2 regions of the Candidatus Merdisoma sp. HCP28S3_D10 genome follow, and region 1 is predicted to be linked to the other one. Evidence: predicted binding sites of a transcription regulator. Region 1 holds the regulator's gene; the other holds the start of a gene.
The links. Region 1 encodes HrcA, which represses chaperone genes, less so after heat shock. Its sites were predicted from a motif close to TGTTAGCACTCNNNNNNNNNGAGTGCTAACA; they were not measured.
Positions count from the first base shown of each region.

Region 1 (7,562 bases):
CCCCACAGCATTGGCGTTCCGGCGATACTGGTGGCTTCGGTTATTGGGTTTTCCCGGATTTATCTGGGCGTACATTTCCCGACAGACGTGCTGGGCGGTGTAATTGTGGGCTGTCTTACGGGCTTTGTGGCCTGGAAGCTGACGGGATTGAAGTTCCGGTAGGAAAACGGACATAAAAAGAGCTGAGACATATCAAATCTATGCCTCAGCTCTTTTCTTTTACGGTTCTTTTACTTTTGCGGTGAGCGCATCGCCTTCCACATCGATGACAATGGTTGCTCCTGTAGAAATCTCGCCGCCTAAGATCAGTTTGGCAGCTAATGTTTCCACGTGCTTCTGCATATAACGCTTCAGCGGACGGGCGCCGTAGACCGGATCAAAGCCGTGGTCGGCAATGAATGCCTTTGCGGCGTCGGTCAGATCCAGAGAAAGCTCCCGGTCAGCCAGACGTTCGTTCAGCTCACTAAGCAGCAGATCGATGATTCGTGTGATATTGCCCTTGGTCAGCGGTTTAAAGAGAATGGTTTCGTCCAGACGGTTCAGGAACTCCGGACGGAAATGAGCACGCAGGTCGTTCATAACCAGATTCTGGGCCTCCGGCTTGATATTGCCGTTTTCGTCAATACCGTCCAGCAGATAGGAGGAGCCGATATTGGAGGTCATAATCAGAATCGTGTTCTTGAAGTCCACGGTTCTTCCCTGGGAATCAGTGATACGTCCGTCGTCCAGTACCTGTAAGAGTACGTTGAATACGTCCGGATGGGCTTTTTCAATCTCGTCAAACAGGACAACCGAATAGGGCTTTCTCCGTACAGCCTCGGTCAGCTGACCGCCTTCGTCGTAGCCTACATATCCGGGAGGAGCTCCGATGAGACGGGACACGGAATATTTCTCCATGTACTCACTCATATCGATCCGCACCATGTTGGACTCATCGTCGAACAGGCTGGCTGCCAGCGCCTTGGCAAGCTCCGTCTTACCTACACCGGTGGGTCCCAGGAACAGGAACGAACCGATGGGCTTGGTCGGATCCTTGATACCGGCCTTAGAACGGATAATCGCCTCGGATACCAGCGTGACCGCCTCGTCCTGGCCGATGACACGCTTATGCAACTCGTCGTCCAGGTGCAGGGTCTTATTCCGCTCGCTCTCGGTCAGCTTGGCTACCGGAATACCGGTCCAGCGGGAAACGATACGGGAGATTTCGTCCTCCGTTACGGATTCGTGAACCAGTGACAGATCCTTTTGGCTGATCTTTTCTTCTTCCTCAGAAAGCTCCTTTTGCAGGGCAGGCAGCCTGCCGTACTGTAATTCGGCGGCCTTATTCAGGTCATAATTCTGCTGCGCCGTCTGAATCTGCTTATTGATATCCTCAATCTCCTCACGGAGCTTCTGCAGACGCTCTACGGAATTTTTCTCATTGTCCCACTGGGCCTTCTGGCTGTTGAACTGATCACGCAGCTCCGCAAGCTCTTTCTGTAAGTGCTCCAGGCGTTCCTGGCTTAAGTGGTCGGTCTCCTTTTTCAGAGCTGCCTCCTCAATCTCCAGCTGCATAATCTTACGTCGCAGCTCGTCAAGCTCGGTCGGCATGGAATCCAGCTCCGTCTTAATCAGAGCACAGGCCTCGTCCACCAGGTCAATGGCCTTGTCCGGCAGGAAACGGTCGGAGATATAACGGTTGGAGAGGGTAGCGGCTGCCACCAGGGCGGCGTCGGTAATCTTCACACCATGGAATACCTCGTAGCGCTCCTTTAAGCCACGCAGAATGGAAATGGTATCCTCTACGGTGGGCTCATCTACCATAACCGGCTGGAAACGACGCTCCAGGGCCGGATCCTTTTCAATGTACTGACGATACTCGTCCAGGGTGGTAGCTCCGATACAGTGGAGCTCGCCTCTGGCCAGCATGGGTTTGAGCATATTGCCGGCGTCCATGGCTCCGTCTGTCTTACCTGCGCCTACAATCAGGTGCAGCTCGTCGATAAAGAGGATAATTTTGCCCTCGCTTTTCCGTACTTCCTCCAGAACAGCCTTCAGACGTTCCTCAAACTCGCCGCGGTACTTGGCTCCGGCTACCAGAGCGCCCATATCCAGGGAAAATACCTTTTTGTCCTTCAGACCCTCTGGTACGTCGCCCCGCACGATACGCTGTGCCAGACCCTCTACAACGGCGGTCTTGCCGACGCCGGGTTCACCGATGAGCACCGGGTTATTCTTGGTCTTACGGGACAGGATACGGATCACATTCCGGATCTCCGCGTCACGGCCGATGACCGGATCCAGCTTCTGATCCCGGGCTTTTTCCACCAGGTCAGAACCATATTTGCTTAAAGTATCATAGGTAGCTTCCGGATTATCGCTGGTCACCCGCTGGTTGCCCCGCACAGAGGACAGCGCCTGCAGGAAACGATCCTTGGTAATGCCGTACTCCCGGAACAGCTCCTTCATGGAAGGGCTGGGATCATTTAACATGGCCAGAAACAGGTGCTCTACGGAAACGTATTCGTCACCCATCTGTTTAGCCACATCTTCGGCGCTGATCAGTACCTTATTCAAATACTGTCCCACGTAGGGCTGTCCGCCGGAGACCTTGACTCTCTTATTTAAGGTCTGTTCCACACCGTTCAGAAACAGGTTCTGGTCGATGCCCATCTTAGCGACAAGCTTCAGGATCAGACTGTCCTCCTGCCGGAGCAGACTCATCAGAAGATGTTCCTGTTCAATCTCCTGATTGCCGTATTCGTAAGCCAGCTTTTCCAGGTCGTTTACAGCTTGAATGGATTTCTGTGTAAATTTGCTGATGTTCATAAATCTGACTCCCCTTTCTTTATAATAGGTAAAGAAATTGTTTTCTAAGTTTTTTATATAAAAAAGAAAGTCCCGGCATCAAATATACATACAGATATCTGATACAGGGCCTTTTTCTTTTTCTGTACCCATTTATAGCACCGTCCGAAGAAAAGGTCAAGTACTTTTTTGAAAATAATTTATAAAAAATCTATAAAGTGTCAGACTACTTATATAGAAAGGAAGAAAAAAATTCTTGCAAAAAAAGATTTCTAAAAAAACTATAAACCCGCTTGACAAACCCCAAGGGGAGTGCTATCTTAATGTTAGCACTCAAGAGGGCCGAGTGCTAATAGGTAAAAACAAAGAGGTGAATGAAATGGAGCTGGACGAAAGAAAACAGAAGATACTGCAAGCCATCATCCGGAACTACATGGAGACCGGCGAGCCGGTAGGTTCCAGAACCATTTCCAAATACTCAGATATAAATCTAAGTTCCGCCACCATACGGAACGAAATGTCAGACCTGGAAGAGATGGGCTACATCGTACAGCCCCATACCTCGGCAGGACGAATTCCTTCCGATAAGGGCTACCGCTTATACGTAGACCATATCATGGAAGAAAAAAACCACGAAGTACAGGAGCTCAAGGATCTGATGATAGAGCGGACCGACAAAATGGAGCAGGTATTGAAGCAGGTCGTGAAGGTCCTGGCTGCCAATACCAATTATGCCACCATGGTATCGGCGCCCACCTATCACAGGAACAAGCTGAAATTTATCCAGCTCTCCAAGGTCACAGCCACTCAGATTCTGGCGGTGATTATGATAGAAGGCAACATCGTCCGCAACAAGGTGATTGACGTGACGGAGGAGCTTGACCAGGAAACGGTGCTGAAGCTGAATATCCTGCTGAACAGTGTACTGAATGGCTTATCCATAGAAGAAATCAATCTGGCCATGATACAGAACCTGAAGGAGGAGGCGGGCATTTACAGCGAGCTGGTGGGAAGCGTCATTGACGCGGTGGCAGAGGTTATCCACTCGGAGGACGAGGTTGAGATATATACCTCCGGAGCGACCAACATCTTCCGGTATCCGGAGCTATCCGATAACGGAAAGGCCAGTGAACTGATAAACGCCTTTGAGGAAAAACAGCAGTTGACCGATCTGGTGACACAGACACTGGAAAATGAAGACCACAAGGGCATTCAGGTGTACATCGGGCAGGAGACGCCGATTCAGTCCATGAAGGACTGCAGCGTGGTGACAGCCACCTATGAGTTGGGCGAGGGTCTGCAGGGAACCATCGGAATCATCGGTCCCAAGCGGATGGATTACGAAAACGTATTGAAGACGCTGAAGACCCTGACCGAGCAGCTGGATGAAATCTATAATAAGAATAAGGAATAAAGAAAGGGGCCGACACCCGTGGAACAGGAAATGAAGAAAGAAGAGCTTCAGAATGAGGAAGCGAAGGAAGAAGAAACTGTAAAAGCAGAAGAAGCTTCCGAAGAACAAGAAAGCACCGGCGGTGAGAAACCGGAAGAAACAGAATCCGGAGAGGAGTCCGAGATGCTGAAGAAGAAAAAGAAAAAAGACAAGATGGAAGAGAAGATCGAAGAGCTGGAGGATCGTGTCAAGCGCCAGATGGCAGAATTCGATAACTTCCGGAAGAGAACCGAGAAGGAAAAGTCCCATATGTATGAAGTGGGAGCCAGAGATGTGATTGAGAAAATCCTTCCGGTGGTAGACAACTTTGAACGCGGTCTTGCATCTGTACCCGAGGATCAGAAGGAAAATCCGGTCATCGTAGGTATGGATAAGATATACAACCAGCTGATGACTACACTGACGGATCTGGGTGTTGAACCCATTGAAGCGGTGGGTGAGGAATTCGACCCGAATTACCACAACGCAGTGATGCATGTGGAGGACGAGGAGTTGGGTGAAAATGTAGTAGCCGAGGAATTCTTGAAGGGTTATATGTACAAGGATACCGTTATCCGTCACAGCATGGTAAAAGTAGCGAACTAAGAAATTAACATTTTACAATCAGAATAAATTGAGGAGGTCTCTATTATGAGCAAGATTATTGGTATCGACTTAGGAACAACAAACAGCTGCGTAGCAGTTATGGAGGGCGGAAAGCCCGTAGTAGTAGCAAATACAGAGGGAGCAAGAACCACACCGTCTGTAGTAGCATTTACAAAGACAGGCGAGAGACTGGTAGGCGAGCCGGCAAAGCGTCAGGCAGTTACCAACTCCGAGAAAACCATTTCCTCTATTAAGAGAGAGATGGGTACCAACTACAAGGTAGACATTGACGGAAAGCAGTATACTCCGCAGGAGATTTCCGCTATGATTCTGCAGAAGTTGAAAGCAGACGCAGAGAACTATCTGGGCGAGAAGGTTACCGAGGCAGTTATTACCGTACCGGCATACTTCAACGACGCACAGAGACAGGCAACCAAGGACGCAGGTAAGATTGCGGGTCTGGACGTAAAGCGTATCATCAATGAGCCGACCGCAGCAGCGCTGGCATACGGCCTGGACAATGAGAAAGAGCAGAAGATCATGGTATACGACCTGGGCGGCGGTACCTTTGATGTATCTATCATCGAGATCGGTGACGGCGTTATCGAGGTTCTGGCTACCGCAGGCGACAACCGTTTGGGCGGCGACGACTTCGATAAGAAGATTGTAGATTACATGCTTGCAGAGTTCAAGCGCACCGAGGGTGTAGACCTGTCCGGTGACAAGATGGCTATGCAGAGACTGAAAGAGGCCGCAGAGAAGGCGAAGAAGGAGCTTTCCAGCGCAACCACAACCAACATCAACCTTCCGTTCATCACAGCAACCGCTGAGGGACCGAAGCATTTCGATATGAACCTGACAAGAGCAAAATTCGACGAGCTGACCCATGATCTGGTAGAGCGTACCACAGGACCGGTTCAGGCAGCGCTGAAGGATGCAGGCATTACAGCTTCCGAGCTTGGTAAGGTACTGCTGGTAGGCGGTTCCACACGTATTCCGGCTGTACAGGATAAGGTAAAACAGCTGACCGGCCATGAGCCCAGCAAATCTCTGAATCCGGATGAGTGCGTAGCTATCGGTGCTTCCATTCAGGGTGGTAAGCTGGCAGGCGACGCAGGCGCAGGCGATATCCTTCTTCTGGATGTTACTCCGCTGTCTCTGTCCATCGAGACCATGGGCGGTATCGCAACCCGTCTGATTGAGCGTAACACAACCATCCCGACCAAGAAGAGCCAGATCTTCTCTACCGCAGCTGACAACCAGACAGCCGTAGATATCAACGTAGTACAGGGTGAGCGTCAGTTCGCGAAGGACAACAAGTCTCTCGGCCAGTTCCGTCTGGATGGAATCCCGCCCGCAAGACGTGGTGTTCCGCAGATTGAGGTTACCTTCGATATCGACGCAAACGGTATCGTAAATGTATCCGCAAAGGATCTGGGTACCGGCAAGGAGCAGCATATCACCATTACCGCAGGCTCCAATATGTCTGACAGCGACATCGACAAGGCAGTGAAGGAAGCTGCTGAGTTCGAGGCTCAGGATAAGAAGCGTAAGGAAGCCATTGACGCGAGAAACGACGCGGACTCCATGGTATTCCAGACCGAGAAGGCACTGGAAGAGGTTGGCGCACAGGTTGATCCGGCCGACAAGTCCGCAGTAGAGGCAGAGCTTACTTCCCTGAAGGCAGTTCTGGAGAGAACCAAGGATCAGACTGATATTTCTGACGCAGACTTAGATGAGCTGAAGAATGGCAAGGAAAAGCTGATGAACGCGGCACAGAAGGTATTTGCAAAGGTATATGAGCAGGCACAGGCAGCACAGGGTGCGGCAGGCCAGGCAGGCCCGGATATGGGCGCAGGTACCGGTGCCGGAGCAGGTGCTTCTGACGACGTGGTAGACGGCGATTACAGAGAGGTCTAAGCCGTAAGAACAGGTCTTGACACGGAAAATGATGTGCGTTATATTTTACAACAGACCTGTTTCCAAATAAACAGATAAACACAGATGTCCAAGGAGGGCAGCAGATTCCGGCTGCTTTCCTTGGATTTTGCGCAGAAAAATCAGAAAAAGGAAGATAGAAGAGATGGCAGAGCAGAAAAGAGATTACTACGAGGTTCTGGGCGTAGATAAGAACGCCGATGACGCGACCATTAAAAAAGCATACCGTCAGCTGGCGAAAAAATACCACCCGGATATGAACCCCGGCGACAAAGAAGCAGAAGTGAAATTCAAAGAGGCTTCCGAGGCTTATGCAGTTTTAAGTGATCCGGATAAGAGACGCCAGTATGATCAGTTTGGCCATGCGGCCTTTGAGGGAGGCGCAGGCGGCGGTGCAGGCGGCTTCGGCGGTTTTGATTTCAACGGAGCGGATATGGGAGATATCTTCGGGGATATCTTTGGTGATCTCTTTGGAGGCGGCCGCGGCAGACGCGCCAACAACGGGCCTATGCAGGGGGCAAACCTTCGCACCCAGGTGCGCGTCACCTTTGAGGAAGCAGTTTTCGGCTGTGAGAAGGAGATTGAGCTGACCTTGAAGGATGAGTGTACCAGCTGTCACGGAACCGGAGCGAAGCCGGGTACCTCGCCGGTTACCTGTCCGAAATGCGGCGGCAAGGGCCAGGTGGTTTACACCCAGCAGTCCATGTTCGGAATGGTGCAGAATGTACGTCCCTGTCCGGATTGTAACGGAACAGGAAAAATCATCAAGGAAAAGTGCCCGGACTGCTACGGAACCGGT
Region 1 covers NZ_JBQHTG010000001.1:41,322-48,883, reverse strand. Annotated here, with positions in the region: gene ACTNCH_RS00215 (phosphatase PAP2 family protein) at 1-162, shown strand, start outside; gene clpB (ATP-dependent chaperone ClpB) at 220-2,808, opposite strand; gene hrcA (heat-inducible transcriptional repressor HrcA) at 3,167-4,201, shown strand; gene grpE (nucleotide exchange factor GrpE) at 4,232-4,825, shown strand; gene dnaK (molecular chaperone DnaK) at 4,871-6,745, shown strand; gene dnaJ (molecular chaperone DnaJ) at 6,909-7,562, shown strand, end outside.

Region 2 (7,562 bases), on a different contig from region 1:
TGGTTCAGATTGTTATGAATAATTCCCTGCGCCATTACGGCGCCCTGTCTGTATACGGAGAGGCAATTCCGCTGGCCTGCTCCGGTATTATCAATAAGGTTAGCTTTATGTTTTTTGCTTTCTGTATCGGAATTGCTCAGGGAATGCAGCCCATTGCCAGCTTCAATTACGGCGCGAGAAATTATGACCGGGTAAAGAAGGTCATTTTCCTGAGCCTGTCTGCAGGACAAATCATCTGTATTACCGCCTTCTGCCTGTTCCAGATTTTCCCATTACAGATCACGGCGCTGTTCGGAAATGGCTCAGATCTGTACTTCTCCTTTGCGGAGCGGTATTTCCGGGTTTACCTGTTCTTTACCTTTATCAATAATCTGCAGCCCATGTCCTCCACCTTCTTTTCTTCGATCGGAAAGCCGAAGAAGGGAACCTTTCTGTCTCTGACCCGGCAGATTATTTTCCTGCTGCCCTTATTGGTTATCCTGCCCCTGTTCCTGGGGATTGACGGTATCATGTACGCGGGCCCCATCGCAGATTGCCTGGCCGCTGTGATTTCCGGAATCTTCCTGGCCGGGGAACTGAAAAAAATGGGTACGGAAGCTTAAGTAATGTAAAACCAAGTACAATTTACATGAAAATCAGGGATCGTTTCATTCAAATTTATTGAGTGAAACGATTCCTTTTTCTGTGTGATGTATCTGTAAAATGAAAGAGAGGTAGCTATCATGAAAAGAATCAAAGCAGCTTGTATCACTCAGACAGTGTGTTTTTCCAATCACGACGGAGATACGTCAGAGTATGCAGAAATGGCAATTGTGCAGGAGTGGGAAAGATATAAATCTCAGTTGGATAAAAGTGGCACTAAGTATAAAATTTTATCAGAAAAAACGAATGAGGATGGCTCTATTGTGATCGAGATTAAAAAACAGTATAATACATCGCCGGTCGGTGAATACTTGAATTGAATAAAATGAATGAAAGGGCGTGAATCGAAGGAAAGATTGTAAAAAGTGATGTGAGCGTTGCGAAGAATTATCTTTCAGAGAAGGAAATGCGTTCACATGCTGGAACTGGAAGAGAATGCGAAGAAGTAGCAGCATTGCCATTAAAATTTTCAGCTTTCCAAAGTCGAATTCATTCTGGGCAATATATTTGGAATCAATGGAATATGGCGGAGCTTTCTGAGTAGTGAGACAGCTACAGTTGTATTGGCAATTACGTATCTTGGAATCGCAGAAAAGAAAGAAATGATTACAAATGTGAAAGATAATTAAAATCAATAAAGTCGATGCGAACGTTGAATCCTGCATCGGCTTTATTGATTCTATAGATAATTTGAAAGCTTTGTAATCGTGAAGGAACGGAACAGTTAAAACTTTATTTGTTATGGTTCAGCAGTGTTTTGATGTCTTCCTCCGGTGTAGTAATCGGTGCAATTCCATAATTTTCCACCAGAAAATTCAGAATATTGGGAGACAAAAACGCCGGAAGAGAAGGACCAAGGCGGATGTTTTTAATACCCAGGTGCAGGAGGGTTAACAGGATGCAGACTGCCTTCTGTTCGTACCAGGAGAGAACGAAGGAGAGCGGAAGCTCATTTACAGAACATCCAAATGCATCCGCAAGTGCCACAGCAACCTGGATCGCACCATAAGCATCATTACACTGCCCCATATCCATCAGTCGCGGCAGACCACCGATTTCGCCCAGATCGAGATCATTGAATCGGAACTTGCCACAAGCCAGAGTGAGGATGATGCTGTCAGAAGGTGTCTGTTTCACGAATTCTGTGTAATAGTTTCGACCTGGTTTAGCTCCATCACAGCCGGCAACCAGGAAGAAATGGCGGATTGCACCTGCTTTTACTGCCTCAACTACAGTTCCTGCATGGGACAGGATGGCTGCATGACCAAAACCGGTTGTCACTTTTGTACCGCCGTTGATGCCTGTGAGTATCTGATCTTCTTTGTAACCACCCAGTTCCAATGCTTTTTCAATGACCGGCGTGAAATCTTTCTTCTCATCGATATGGACAGCACCTGGGAAAGCAACTACTTCTGTTGTAAATACTCTGTCAGCGTAACTGCTTTTGGGCGGCATCAGACAGTTGGTAGTGTAAAGAATCGGAGCTGGAAGATGATCAAACTCTTTCTGCTGATTCTGCCATGCAGTTCCAAAATTCCCTTTTAAGTGAGAGAATTTCTTTAAGAATGGATAAGCATGGGCAGGGAGCATTTCACCGTGGGTATAGACATTGATCCCTTTTCCCTCTGTCTGTTCAAGTAAAAGCTGCAGATCCTTCAGATCATGTCCGGTCACAACAATAAAGGGTCCTTTTTCTACGGTAAGAGTAACTGCAGTCGGTTCTGGTGTTCCGTAAGTTTCTGTATTTGCCTTGTCAAGGAGTGCCATACACTTCAGATTGATTTCTCCTACTTTCAGCACAGTAGGAAGCAGAGCGTCCGCACTTTCTTCATAACCAATCTGAGATAATGCCTCGCAGAAGAACCGATTCACTTCGGTATCTTCATAATTCAGAACGTTTGCATGATAGGCATAGGCTGCCATTCCACGAATTCCGAAAAGAATAAGAGATTTCAAAGAGCGGACATCTTCATCGGCATCCCACAGCTGCTGCATATCGTATTCGTCTGTTTTGCCGCATGATGACTGACATTTACTGCAATCAGGAACCAATCTTTCTTTCTCGGCTCTGACTTTTTGTATCATATTTTGAATCGCTGCATCATCAAAACTCACATTTGTAACGGTAGTAAACAGTCCTTCCATTATAACTTGTGAAGTTCTTTTGGAAATAGTTTCTGCGCCATCGACTGCTCTTGCAAGACCGATCAACGCCCCGGTCAGTTCATCCTGTAATCTGGCAGTATCTGCTTTTTTCCCACAGACACCGGCATTTCCTGTACAGCCGGTACATCCCACTGTCTGTTCACACTGATAACAAAACATTTTTGTATTCATTTTCGTATTCTCCTTTTATTCTAATATTTTTCCATCAATACTTATTGTTACAACCTGCCATGGTATAAATTTTCCACTGCTTTGAAGGGCTTTTCTTGCTGCCATTTCCAGTCCACCACAGCATGGAACTTCCATTCTTACAATTGTCACACTTTGAATGTTGTTATTTTGAATAATCTCGGTCAGTTTCTCACTATAATCCACCTGATCTAATTTTGGACAACCAATTAAAGTTACCTTATTTCGAATAAAATCCTGATGAAAGCTGGCATAAGCGTAAGCAGTACAATCAGCTGCGATTAAAAGCTTTGCACCGTTAAAATATGGTGCATTAACAGGAGCCAGTTTAATCTGTACCGGCCAGTTCTGAAGCTTTGGCACCGAGTGTGCAGACATTGCCTGATTTTTGACAAATAGTTTCTTCTGTGCTTCTTTCACGGCTTCTTCATCATATGCGGGTGCTTCTCTTTCCTCAAATGAAATGGCACCTGTGGGACATTCCGGAAGACAGTCGCCCAGTCCGTCACAGAAATGTTCTCTCACCAATTCCGCTTTTCCGTTAATGATATCAATGGCACCTTCGTGGCAGGCATCTGCACAGACACCGCAGCCGTTGCATTTGTCTTTATCAATCCGGATAATCTTTCTTATCATTTATATCCTCCGTCAATAGCATTTAACTTTTGTTTCTGGTAGAATCATAGTATAATAAACACAACTTGTATGTTTGATTTCCAACAGGAGGAGCGATTTTGAAAAAATATTTACCCATTCTAAGAAACAGTCCATTTTTTAAAGGCCTTACGGATAACGAGATATTATCTATCCTGCAATGTGTAAATGCAACAATCATTTCCAAAGAACGAGACTCTTATATTTTCAGAGCAGGGGATTCTACCGAGGTAATGGGACTTGTGGCATCGGGCTGTGTCCTTGTGATACAGGAAGACCTTTGGGGACATCGGAATATTCTGTCAAAATGTCACGCCGGTGATTTCTTTGGGGAGCCCTATGCAGCAAGTCCGGGTGCTGTTCTGAATATCAGTGTGGTAGCAGATGAGGATTGTAAGATTATCCTGTTAAATGTCCAGAGGCTTCTGGTTACCTGCCCGACTGCATGCGGACATCATCAGAAGCTGATCCGTAACCTGGTCAGTGTGCTGGCAAATAAGATACTGCTCTTGAACGATAAGATCACGCATGTTGGCAAGCGAACGACCAGGGATAAACTACTGTCCTATCTGTCAGCAGAATCCACCAGACATTCGTCGTTGTCCTTTGACATTCCTTTTGACCGGCAGCAGTTGGCGGATTATCTTTGTATTGATCGGGCGGCAATGTCTACAGAAATATCAAAATTACAAAAAGAAGGCTTTATAAAAACAAATCGAAATCACTTTGAATTGAATGTTTCTGGTGATGTAGATACAAGAATAAAAATGTGATATCTTATATCATGGAAAACACAGGATTAATTTTAAGGCTGTTATATGTGAAAAAGGAGGAAGCTTTCAATGATAAATAAATTACATTTGGCAATGATTGAATTATATCGAGGAGATGCAAAGAGAATTCAACATTTTTGCAAAGTGCATAGTTATGCAAAATTGATAGCGGAAATGGAAAATGTGGATAAAAAATGTTTGTTTACCATTGAAGCGGCGGCTTTGACACATGATATTGGAATTCATTTCTGTGAAGAAAAATATGGAAATTGCAATGGAAAGTTACAGGAAAAAGAAGGCCCTGCAATCGCAGAAAAGCTACTTGGAGAATTGGGTTTTGATCAAGATGTATCTGATCGGGTTCAATATTTGATTGCACATCATCATACCTATAATAATATTGATGAAATGGATTATCAGATCTTGGTAGAGGCTGATTTTCTGGTAAACATCATGGAGGATGGCTTATCGAAAGAAGCAGCTTTAAAAGCCTATCATAATATTTTTAAAACAGCATGTGGAAAAATGATTTGCAGGGAGATGTTTCATATTTGACATGACAATCGCTTTAGAGATACGCCGTGCACAGCTTATAGTGTTCACAAATTTTTCACAAAATAATTAGCACTCGCCTCTTGACAGTGCTAACAAAAAGGGCTATAACATAGTTGTCAAGAGGGAAAAGGAAATGGAACCTCAAGACAGTGACCTATTGTACGAGACATAAAAAAGGAGCGTTTGCTATGTTAACACCGAGTGTATTTGGAAAAGATTTCTTTGATGATTTGTTTGAGTTTCCGTTTTATGATGACAGAGACATGCAGAAGCTAGAAAAGAAGCTGTATGGCCGCAGAGGTAAGAACCTGATGAAGACGGATATCAAGGATACCGATAAAGCATATGAGCTGGAGATGGATCTCCCGGGATTCAAGAAGGACGAAATCAAGGTTTCTCTGGAAAATGGTTATCTGACCATCAGCGCAGCAAGAGGCCTGGACGTAGATGAGCAAGAGAAGGAAACTGCAAAGTACATCCGCAAGGAGCGTTACGCAGGATCTTGCCAGAGAAGCTTCTATGTAGGCGAAGGCGTAAAGCAGGAGGATATCAAGGGCGAGTTTAAGCATGGTATCCTGAAGCTGGTCATCCCGAAGAAGGAAGAAAAACCGGAAGTTGAGACGTCAAAGTACATCTCCATCGAAGGATAATGGAGCGAGGAGCCTCGCCGCGGATGCGGCGGGGCTCCTTTTTATGGAAGGATGTCGTAAAAAAGGGTGCGAAAAAATGTGAAAATGGGGTGCAAAAGCAATACCGTCATGCTATAATTGGGAAAACGAGAGGAGTGATACATCATGGCTGAGACATTAAAGACCATCAAAGAGAGAAGAAGCTGCCGGAATTTTAAGCCGGATATGGTTCCGAAGGAGCTGCTTGATAAAGTACTGGAGGCCGGCACCTGGGCGCCGACCGGAATGGGAATGCAGTCCCCGATTATAATAGCCGTAACCAATAAGGAGCTGCGGGATAAGCTTTCAAAGATGAACGCAGAGATTATGGGTTCAAAAGCGGATCCGTTCTATGGCGCTCCTGTGGTACTGGTGGTGCTGGCGGACAAGAATAAACCGACGCATGTATACGACGGCAGCCTCGTGATGGGCAATCTGATGCTGGCTGCTGCGGATCTGGGACTTGGAAGCTGCTGGATTCACCGGGCAAAAGAGGAATTCGAGAGCGAGGAAGGTAAGAAAATTCTGAAAACTCTCGGGATTGAAGGAGATTATGAGGGCATCTGCCACTGTGTGCTGGGTTATGCGGCTGCGGCTTTGGCAGAGCCAAAAGAACGGAAAGCCTCTTATATCTATTACGCAGAATAATTTCCGGTTTCCTTTTCCTATAAAATGTTGTATAATATAGTCAAGAAGAAACAGAAGGGAGATGGATTATATGGCATCAAACACCATTATTACCATTGGACGTCAGTATGGAAGCGGCGGTCACGATATAGGAAAGCAGCTTGCGGAAGAATTGAAGGTTCCCTTTTATGACAAGGCATTGCTGGAGAGAGCGGCTAAGGACAGCGGGCTCTGCCAGGAGATTTTTGAAAATCATGATGAAAAGCCGACCAACAGCTTTCTCTATTCCCTGGTGATGGATACCTATTCCCTGGGATACACCACATCCTCCTTTTCGGAGATGCCTCTGAATCATAAAATTTTCCTGGCACAGTTTGACGCGATTAAGAATATCGCCAAGGAAGGCCCCTGCGTGATTGTAGGACGCTGCGCCGACTATGCGCTGGCAGAGTTCCCGAATGTGGTGAATGTATTCCTGCATGCGGATCTTCAGGATCGTATTGTGCGAATTACGAGACGCCACGATCTGACAGACGCCAAAGCCAAGGACTTGATTATTAAGACGGATAAGCGCCGTGCAAGCTATTACAATTATTATACCAGCAAGAAATGGGGAGAAGCTGCAGGTTACGATTTGTCCCTGAATACAGCTACCCTGGGTATTGATGGGACCATTCATATGATTCGCGAATTTGTGAATTATAAGGAAAAGGAACACGAAAGAATCTGACAGGAGTCGTATTTTAAATGAAGTTTGTAATACAGCGGGTTTCCCATGCATCGGTGACGGTGCATGAGAAACCCATCGGCCGTATTAATCAGGGCTATCTGGTTCTGATTGGTGTGGGAAAAGAAGATACAAGAGAAGACGCAGACCGCCTGGTGAAGAAAATGATCGGCTTGCGCATTTTTTCGGACGAAAATGGTAAGATCAATAAGTCCCTGAAGGATGTGAATGGAGAGCTTCTGCTGGTTTCGCAGTTTACACTGTACGCGGACTGCAGACATGGAAACCGGCCGGGATTTACAGAGGCGGCGGGTCCGGATATGGCAAATGAGCTCTACGAATATATCATTGAAAGCTGCAAAAAGGAAGTTGCTGTGGTTGAACGGGGAGAGTTCGGCGCGGATATGAAGGTAGAGCTTCTGAATGACGGGCCATTTACCATTCTTCTGGAATCATAAGCAATAAAACAGGAAGCTAACAGAAAAATCGCCCGGGCCGACAGGCCCGGGCGATTTTTGGTGTCAGGAACAGCTCAGCTTCCGCACATACTCCGCATCCTCA
Region 2 covers NZ_JBQHTG010000002.1:382,117-389,678, reverse strand. Annotated here, with positions in the region: gene ACTNCH_RS07020 (MATE family efflux transporter) at 1-602, shown strand, start outside; gene ACTNCH_RS07015 (hypothetical protein) at 723-962, shown strand; gene hcp (hydroxylamine reductase) at 1,375-2,979, opposite strand; gene ACTNCH_RS07005 (4Fe-4S binding protein) at 2,995-3,633, opposite strand; gene ACTNCH_RS07000 (Crp/Fnr family transcriptional regulator) at 3,732-4,424, shown strand; gene ACTNCH_RS06995 (HD domain-containing protein) at 4,494-4,979, shown strand; gene ACTNCH_RS06990 (Hsp20/alpha crystallin family protein) at 5,168-5,629, shown strand; gene ACTNCH_RS06985 (nitroreductase) at 5,774-6,295, shown strand; gene ACTNCH_RS06980 (AAA family ATPase) at 6,366-7,004, shown strand; gene dtd (D-aminoacyl-tRNA deacylase) at 7,022-7,459, shown strand; gene ACTNCH_RS06970 (tRNA lysidine(34) synthetase) at 7,523-7,562, opposite strand, start outside.
Region 2: the regulator HrcA is predicted to act here: its motif matches at 5,044-5,074, upstream of ACTNCH_RS06990 (Hsp20/alpha crystallin family protein).